2 linked regions of the Methanothermobacter thermautotrophicus str. Delta H genome follow. Each later gene encodes a partner of the first gene's protein in a complex. Links are inferred from orthologs where the notes say so. Each region holds a gene or a part of one and is shown on either strand. Other genes may lie near its edges.

What was found. Proteins that work in one complex are often made in the same cells at the same time.
Region 2: the proteins of pyrB (region 1) and pyrI are in contact, whole or in part, in a crystal structure (PDB 2BE9), measured with the Sulfolobus acidocaldarius proteins. The link is inferred for Methanothermobacter thermautotrophicus str. Delta H from one-to-one orthologs. Residues at the interface, in WP_011278411.1 of Sulfolobus acidocaldarius: Asn83, Leu84, Ala85, Asp86, Arg89, Lys103, Tyr104, Asp105, Gly106, Ala107, Arg109, Phe110, Glu113, His127, Arg169, Glu192; in WP_011278410.1 of Sulfolobus acidocaldarius: Asn115, Tyr117, Cys118, Ile119, Asn122, Asp123, Val124, Glu125, Ala126, Arg141, Glu143, Tyr144, Cys145, Glu146, Ile148.

What each region holds. Positions count from the first base shown.
Region 1 is NC_000916.1:1,277,955-1,282,349, forward strand. What follows is about bases 369-3,363. They hold pyrB (aspartate carbamoyltransferase), read right to left. Parts: upstream 2,338-3,363; coding sequence 1,399-2,337; downstream 369-1,398. Other genes in these bases: cdc6-1 (ORC1-type DNA replication protein Cdc6-1), read left to right, coding at 369-1,374; MTH_RS06765 (tRNA (adenine-N1)-methyltransferase), read right to left, coding at 2,380-3,111; MTH_RS06770 (DEAD/DEAH box helicase), read right to left, coding at 3,123-3,363. Outside these bases: more of cdc6-1, read left to right, coding at 226-368; more of MTH_RS06770, read right to left, coding at 3,364-4,395. UniProt on the Methanocaldococcus jannaschii protein: Catalyzes the condensation of carbamoyl phosphate and aspartate to form carbamoyl aspartate and inorganic phosphate, the committed step in the de novo pyrimidine nucleotide biosynthesis pathway.
Region 2 is NC_000916.1:770,366-774,568, reverse strand. The notes cover bases 405-3,207. They hold pyrI (aspartate carbamoyltransferase regulatory subunit), read right to left. Parts: upstream 2,140-3,207; coding sequence 1,669-2,139; downstream 405-1,668. Other genes in these bases: MTH_RS04000 (preprotein translocase subunit SecD), read right to left, coding at 2,208-3,207; MTH_RS04010 (pseudomurein-binding repeat-containing protein), read right to left, coding at 405-1,594. Outside these bases: more of MTH_RS04010, read right to left, coding at 1-404; more of MTH_RS04000, read right to left, coding at 3,208-3,419; MTH_RS03995 (protein translocase subunit SecF), read right to left, coding at 3,416-4,165. UniProt on the Methanocaldococcus jannaschii protein: Involved in allosteric regulation of aspartate carbamoyltransferase.

The DNA.
Region 1 (4,395 bases):
ATTATTATCGATCAACCTGATTTTAATAAAAACTTTTATCTAATAGTTGGAATAAGAGAATTTACACTTGAAATCTACCACACCCTCAAATCAGGGAATGGTAGTACGGGGCGCTGCCAGCTGAAAAGGTCATCCTGATATTGAATTTCACTGTATCCAGATTTTAGGGCCTTTACTGAAATTTGATGCAGCAGTTTTCTCTAAAAATTTAGTTGAAGTGGTACTATGAACATTTTTGATGAGATAGGGGACAAAGAATCTGTTTTTAAGGATAAGAAATATCTTGATCACAGGTTCCTTCCTGACAGATTACCTCACAGGGAGGAGCAGATACGATCAATAGCCAAGTACTGGGTCGAGGCCCTCAATGGAGTGACACCTCCAGACATTACAATCTATGGTAAAACAGGTACAGGGAAAACTGCCGTTGCAAAATTTGCCATGAAACAGCTGAAGGAGGCATCAAAGGACTGTGACGTGAATATAAGGACTGAATACATCCGCTGCACAGATTACACAACAGAGTACCAGGTCATAGCAAGATTATGCCAGCAGCTCGGTCGTGATGTCCCCTACCGTGGCTGGACAAAGGCTGAAATCGTGAACACCTTCAGGAACATGTTCAAGAAAAACGCCTTTGGCCAGGACATGATACTCATGGTCGTACTTGATGAAATAGACATACTCCTCAGAAATGATGGAGATGGACTCCTGTACACCCTCACAAGGACAGATAATGTCTCCATTTTATCCATAAGTAACTACGTGGAATTCAAGAAATTCATAAAACCCCGGGTCAGGAGCAGCCTCAGGGACAGGGAGATAGTTTTCCCACCCTATGGGGCCCAGCAGCTTGTTGATATCCTTGAGGAGAGGTCAAAGATGTCCTTCAAGGAGGGTGCCCTTGATGATGATGTCATACCCCTATGCGCAGCTCTGGCAGCCAAGGAGGAGGGTGATGCAAGGTACGCCCTGGACCTCCTCAGGACAGCAGGTGAAATTGCCGATGAAAGGGACTCAGATAAAGTCCTGGGGGACTTTGTGAGGGAGGCCAAGGACTACATAGAACACAACAAGATCACAGACATAATACTGACACTACCGAGCCAGCAGCAGAGGGTGCTTGAGGCCATACTCTACCTCACAAAGAGGAAGGAGGAAATAACCTCCGGAAGGCTTTATGAGGTCTACAAGGAAATAGCAAAGGGGGACTCTGTTTCCTACAGGAGGATATTTGACTTCATAAACGAGCTTGAAATGCTCGGCCTCATATCCACAAATACTGTTTCACGGGGAAGGGGAAAGGGACGTACAAATATCATAGACCTGCAGTGCGAAACCTCCCTCCTGGAGGACTCACTCTGGGGTGTTTAAAGCTTTTTTCTAGAGCCATCCCGCTCAAACTATCTTCTGGTTTTCAGATCCTCTCCTCTCACTTATCAGCAGCCTCAGGAGGGCCATCCGGACCGGCACACCATAGAACGCCTGTCTGAAGTACATGGCCTGTGGGAGGGAATCCACCTCTGGGGATATCTCATCTATCCTTGGGAGTGGATGCATCACAATCAGGTCCCTATCAGCCACAGTGGATCCATCTATGTGGTAGGCTCCCCTTATCCTTGAATACTCCTCAGGGTCAGGGAAACGTTCCTTCTGTATCCTTGTAACGTAGAGGACATCCACCTCATCTATGACATCATCAAGCCTTTCTGTCTCTTTAACTTCAACACCAGCCCTCCTCAGATCATGTATGATGTTATCAGGCATTCTGAGGACGGGTGGTGATACGAAGCTCATACTGGCACCGAAAACAGCCAGGGCATAGGCCAGTGAGTGGACAGTCCTCCCGTACTTGAGGTCACCAACCAGTGCAACCCTAAGGGAACCTATCCTCCCGAAGAACCTCTTCATGGTGTAGAGGTCCAGGAGGGTCTGTGTTGGGTGCTGCCCGGCACCATCCCCTGCATTTATCACTGGAACATCCACAACATCTGATATGTAACGTGCTGCACCCTCCAGGTTGTGCCTTATAACTATGGCGTCAGAGTAGGCTGAAAGCATCATGGCGGTGTCAGCCAGGCTCTCACCCTTAACGGCAGATGTCGCCCCCGTATCTGCAAATCCAACAACGTCCCCTCCCAGACGCTTCATGGCAGTTTCAAAGGATAGACGTGTCCTTGTGGATGGCTCATAGAACATCATGCCAAGTATCTTTCCTCTGAGGGCGCTGGAGGATTTTTCTCCCGATGCAAATGGCTCCATCTTCTCGGCTTCCCTGAGGATGAACTCGATATCCTCCCTCTTAAAATCCTTTATTGAGATAACGTTTTCAAACATCAGTACCCCTTCCAGATTTTCATATATAACCCTATAACTTCCTTAAATCTTTCTCATGAAGGTTAGATACCCTGTATGGCCGACCATCCTTGTTCTGGGCCTTGTACCCTGCTTTCTGACCTCTATTTCACGTTCAATGGTTTCAAAGGTCCTTATATCTGCAAATCCAACCTTCAACCCTATCCTGTGTATCAGCTTCACCTGTTCAATGTAGGGGTTGTAGAAGACTGCCCAGCCACCCCTGAGTAGGGAATCATGGACATCCTCCATCAGCTCCCAGGGCCTGGGCAGATCAAGGAAAACCAGGTCGAGGTCCTCCTCCTCTATACCCTCCTTTATATCCCTGTTCTTGACCTCCACGTTTTTGAATCCAAAGGCTGCAATGTTCTTCTCTGCTATCTCAGCAAAGTCCTCACGTATTTCATAGGTTGTGACGTGCCCTGATTCTCCCACCAGATTGGCAAGGTACATTGCAACTGTACCCGCACCGGTACCCGCATCAACAACCCTTGAACCTTCAACTATCCCTGTATATGCACATATCATTCCTATGTCCTTGGGAAGGAGTATTGAACACCGCCTCTCCATGAGTTCAAGGTAATCTGAGAGTCCGGGTTTAAGGACGTAAATCTCCCTGCCAAGGTGGGTTTTGAGGACATCCCCGGGCCTGGAATCCTCCAGGGTTTCTGCTTTGATGATCCCCATGTCACTCTGAAAGTCCTCTCCTTCTTCCAGGAGATATTTTTTACCTCTCTCATCCATAAGTATGCGCAAGTCCAATCACCTTACTCCTTGAATTGATATGTGGCTTCATCGGGTCCCTTAAATTCTGCCTCAATGACCCTCCTGATTTCCGAAGCCCTCTTTGCACCTATACCCTCCACGCTACGGAGTTCCTTCTCTGAGGCGTTCATAACACCTTCAACTGATCCGAAGGCTTCCAGGAGCCTTTCAGCGTACTTTGAACCGATATTTGGCAGGGATTCCACGATGAAGAGCTGCTTCTCCCTGAGGGTCAGTGGCTTCTTATCCGTGCGAACACGCATATCAGGCCTGCCTTCCCTCTGCTCCCTTATGGCTATCCTCCTTATCATTGCAGCGGTATCCTCGGCTGACCTCGTGGGGATTACAGGTATTCCAAAGTCCACAGCAACAGCTGCAAGGGCACCCCTCACGGCGTCCGGGTTTATGAATCCTGAATAGAGGTCATCCCCCTCTATGATCATAACAGGCCTTTTGAAGTTTTTGACCATCTCCCTTGCCTGTTTATACAGTCTTTTATCTATAATTGAACCAATAAAGTCCTGTGTTGTCTTCCTCTCAATTATAGTATCCTCGCTTATCTGATAGTCACCAACTGCAAGGGGTTTGAGTTCAAAATCCACTCCTATCTTTTTGAGTTCCCTGAGGACCCTTGAGTTGACCTCCCGGGAATCAGCATAGATGAAGGGTCCCTCCCCTGAGGGTTCCATTATGGGGTTAACCTCCACGTTAACTGACCCGCCCCTGAGGTTCTCCTTCATGGATCTCTCCTTCCTGATACTTGAGTAGTAGTATGCCTCGTCGCGGGTCTTCTCTGTTATGAGGACAACCATGCGGCCCTTCCTCTTCCTCCCGGTCCTTCCACGTCTCTGTATCATCCTTATCTCAGAGGGAACAGGTTCATACATCACCACAAGGTCCACCGAGGGGATATCTATACCTTCCTCAGCGACACTGGTTGATAGGAGCACGTCATGGTTCCCCATGCGAAATGATTTTATTATATCCCTCTGCTGTTTCTGGGTGAGGCCCTTCTCTCCGCTCCTGCTGTTCTGTCCATAAAATTTAACTGCGTTGATACCTTCACGTTTGCATCTCTGGTATATCTCCTCAAGGGTGTCGCGGAACTGTGTGAACACTATTATCCTTGCTTCATCTCCTTTAAGTTCCCTTTTCAGTATCTCCATTAGCCTGTCAAGTTTAGGGTGTTCCACCCCTGACATCATGGCCCTTCTTGTGAGGTGCATGGCCCTTGTAAAGTCTGGATCTGCCAGGAGACCCTTAGCAGCCTTTGTT
Region 2 (4,203 bases), 510 kb from region 1 along the record:
CCATCTTGCTCCTTTCGGTGTGGTTCTGGATTATCTGTGCAAACATGGCTGTGTATTCATCCCTGCCGATCTTATCAGCACCCACCTGCACATATGATGGGAGCCTGCCATTACGCCTGGTGAACTCATAGACCCTCCGTGCAACGTCACGGTACTCTGTCCTTGACAGTGTCCCGGTGTAGGTGTTAATGGATGATGAGGCATCTGATATCCCTGTGGTGTTCTTCCTTATGGGAAGCCCTGCAATGTACTGTGATGCAAGGTATACCCATTCCTGCCGGGGCATTAACGTGGCCTCTCCCCTGACTATTCTCCTGGCGTCTGTGGATAGCGTTGTGGGGTCAATCTCATGCCTTGCAACGTATCTGGAGGTATCCATATCCCCCAGGTGATCTCCATCTGCAGAGTAGGCATAGTCAATCAGCTTCATGGCTGTGAGGTGTATCTGTTCATCACGGCTGAAGTTCTTGGGTTCTATGAGAAGTATACCTGCATCCCTCAGGAATCTTGCAGGTTCATTTATCCCTGCGAAGTATGCGCTGGAGAAGTTATCGTCCCAGGCCCTCGGCAGGTATCCAGTCGAGGCAAGGTTGAGACTTCCATAGTTCACATAGACGATACCATCAAGTCCACTGGCATAGGATCTCAGGTACCCTTTCTTCACGCCTGATACAGTACCGTACATTGTGCCGGGACATGCTGCAGCTATGTAAACAGCCAGCGAACCATTCGGGGCGTTCTTAATCGCCCGGTCAGCCTCTCCAGGGGCGGGTGACTTCTCATCAATTATGACCCTGGCTGAACCACTTATCTCGGCCCTTATGGACTCCATCAGGCTCCTGCCATTCACACCACTGAGCCTGTCAGAGCTTATGTATATGGTTTCTGGGTTGCCTGATGCGTAACGGTTCATTATAATCGAGGTTGTGGGGTACCCTGAAGACCAGAGGGATGTGCCGTTGACCTTCACTCCTGTTGAAATACTGTAGGATGCCCTGGTCTTCCAGATTACCATGGCAACCGGCAGAAGCTTCCCTGGCGCTGATACCTTCCGTGAAGATGCTGGCCGGACTGCGCTGAGGGTTGCAGCATCACTTCCATACCAGACCCGCCTGCAGGGTATTCCAAGACCCCTCAGGGATGAGGACGGTATGGCTGACGGAGATGCGCATATGATTATGCTCCTGGGCTTTAAACGTTTTATTTCTGTCCTGGTGGCTGCTGGTAATGTTTTACCGGCTATAAGCAGGGGAGCATCGTTTTTTATTGCAAGATATGCTGCTGAAATGTCTGACCCTGTCCCCAGAACAACCACGTCACTCCGGGTCCAGTAACGTGCAAGTGAAGATGTCCTTGCAGGGATCCTGGTCCCGTTTAACCTTATATCGCCGACAACCACCGGGTTCTGGCCCCTGAGATACTTCACCACAGACTTCTCAGGCGTGTAACTGCTGATTATCAACCTGCCATCTGTATGGGCCGCTGCAGGTGCAGTTATGACAGCATGGGAGGGGTTCGTTACAAAAAGTGCTGCAGATGCAGGCGAAACTAAAAGGAGGAATGCCATCAGAATGACAGCTAACTTCAATCTCATGGTATCACTCCTGGAACTGTGACTGGCTCTGGGTGATCTGGCTTTCAGGGTATTCAAATTTCATGGTATCACTCCTAGAACTGTGACTCTATCTCATCAGCCTCAATGAGGCGCTCACAGTAGTAGCAGCGTAGGAGAACGGGTTCCTCTGAGATGACATAGAAACGGTTCTCAACACCCTCGTCACTGTTTGTGATGCAGTTGGGGTTGGGACATCTGAGGATGCCCCTCACCTCATCCATGAGCCTCACCTTGGCCTTCTCAACAATCTTATAATCCCTCACAATGTTTATTGTAGCTCTGGGGGCTATGAGGGCTATCTGGTCAACCTCCGAGGGTTTGAGTTCCCTGTTCTCTATTTTAACTATGTCCTTGGATCCAAGCTGGGAGGAATCCATATTCATGGCAACGGTCACCTTGCTGCGCCCATCAGGGAGCCCAAGGATGTTGAGGACATTCAGAGATCTGTTTGCGGTTATATGATCGATAACTGTTCCGTTCTTTATTGGTTTGACCCTCAGTTCAAAGGGTTTCTTCATATCCATCCCTCTTATTATCTGACGTTGAATGGGGAAGGGACATCCCCTATTCCCCTTCACTGGTGAGGACCCTCCTATTTTCTTCCAGCAACGTTGAAGGTTTCAATGAATCTTGCATACACTGGTCTTGTGATGAAGACTCCTATGATGACTCCGAGGACCGTTGTGAATGCAAAGCCAGCAAGGAGACCTATACCTGTGGCACCCCTTGAAAAGCCTATGTATGCCAGTGGAAGCATTGCAGCTATGAGGGTACCTGCTGATGCGAATATTATGAAGAAGGCGTCCTTTATCCTGAACTTCCTCCTTGTTCTGCGGCCCTCACCCGAGAGGACCTCGTCTGTTATGATTATCTGGTCGTCCACCCCGGTACCTATCGCTGCCAGTATACCTGCTATGGCTGCAAGGTCGATGTTCCACCGGATAACAGCAGCCGCTCCCAGTATAAGCAGGAGCTCTGCGAGGGTTGTGAAAAATATTGGCAGGACGAGGATTGGGCTGCGGTACCTCACTATGAGTATCACCGCTATTGCCAGAACCGCGAGAAGCCCGGCGATCACTGCACCCTCTGCGAACTGTTTTCCGAGTTCAGGGGATACGCTGCTCACACCGACTATCTTAACCTTAACCGGCAGCGAACCTGATTTGAGGAGGGTCTCTATCTCCTTCGCCTGGACCTCGGCCTCTGCCTTGCTGTTCTCTGCCCCTGTTATCCTGACATCTGTGACCGGTTTTCCAGTGGCAACCTCGGCTGATATTTCAGGGGCTGTTATGAGGCGGTCGTCCAGGTACATCTTAACGGGTTCTCCTGCCTTGCCCCTGGCTGCCTCTGCGAACTTCCTGGCGCCATCTGTTGAGAGTCTGAATGGGACCTCCCATTCATTCCCGGTTATTATGGGGGGCTGGACGCTCACAATATCTGTGCCTGTGAGAACGGTCTCGTTACCTATCTTTGCCTCAAACTTACCGGGTTTACCAACTATATCTGCGACCTGGTCCGGCTGGACGCCAGCAATTTCAACTATAACGTTCTGGTCTCCGCTTGCACGCACCTTCACATCCTTCACACCGAATATGTTGAGCCTCTTATCAAGTACACTGGTTACGGTGTTCATGGTGGCGGCATCAACCGGCCTCTCGAGCTGTATCTGTATGAGTGACCCTCCCTGAAGGTCAAGTCCCTGCTGAATACCCATGGTTGATATTGCAGTGATACTCGCCGCCACGAGGACTATGAGGAGTATCACCCTGTAATCCTTAAGAAACTTTGATACCTTCCTGTTCATGATCTAACCTCCAGGTACCATCTCAGAATTCCAAGGTTCATGAGCCATGTGGTCAGGATATCCGCCAGGAGCCCAATTATCAGGACTGCTGCTATATCACTCAGCACCCTGGCCTCGGGCATCACAAACACCGTCACAAGGTAGAGTGCTGCCATTGATGCGATTGCAGCTATGGACATTGTAACACCCGTCTTCATGGCCCCCAGGGCCCTCTCGTTTATGGTCCCCTTCCTGCGTTTAAGGACCCTTGTGGTAAGGAGTATGTCTGTGTCCACGCTGTAACCTATGAGCATCAGTATCGCACCGACAGATGCCAGTGAGAGGGGTATGCCAAAGAGTGACATCCCACCCACGGCTATTATGATATCAGATGCTGCTGCGAGTATAACTGCCAGTGAGGGGACCGGGTCCCTGAATATTATGAAAACCGTCACCGACATGAAGAGGAATGCGAAGCCAATGGCCCAGTAGATCTGGTTCATGGCCTGTTTGCTCAGAACGGGACCGACTGCCTTGTAACTGTTGATGGTTGCGGTGCCCCTGAGGGCTTCACTCACCTTCACAACATCCATGTCTGTACCGAACTGTACCGTCACCCTTTCCCCTCTTATGGAGAGGACCTTAATGTCTCCTGTGCCCAGTTTCTCCCTGAGGAGCGATTCCAGTTCGGCCTGGGTAACGCTCTTCTCGAGGGTCAGCTCTGCAAGGGCTCCACCCTTAAGGTCCACGACTCTCGTTGAGTCCATTGAAGACAACGAGAAGTAGCGCAATTACAGTTATGGCT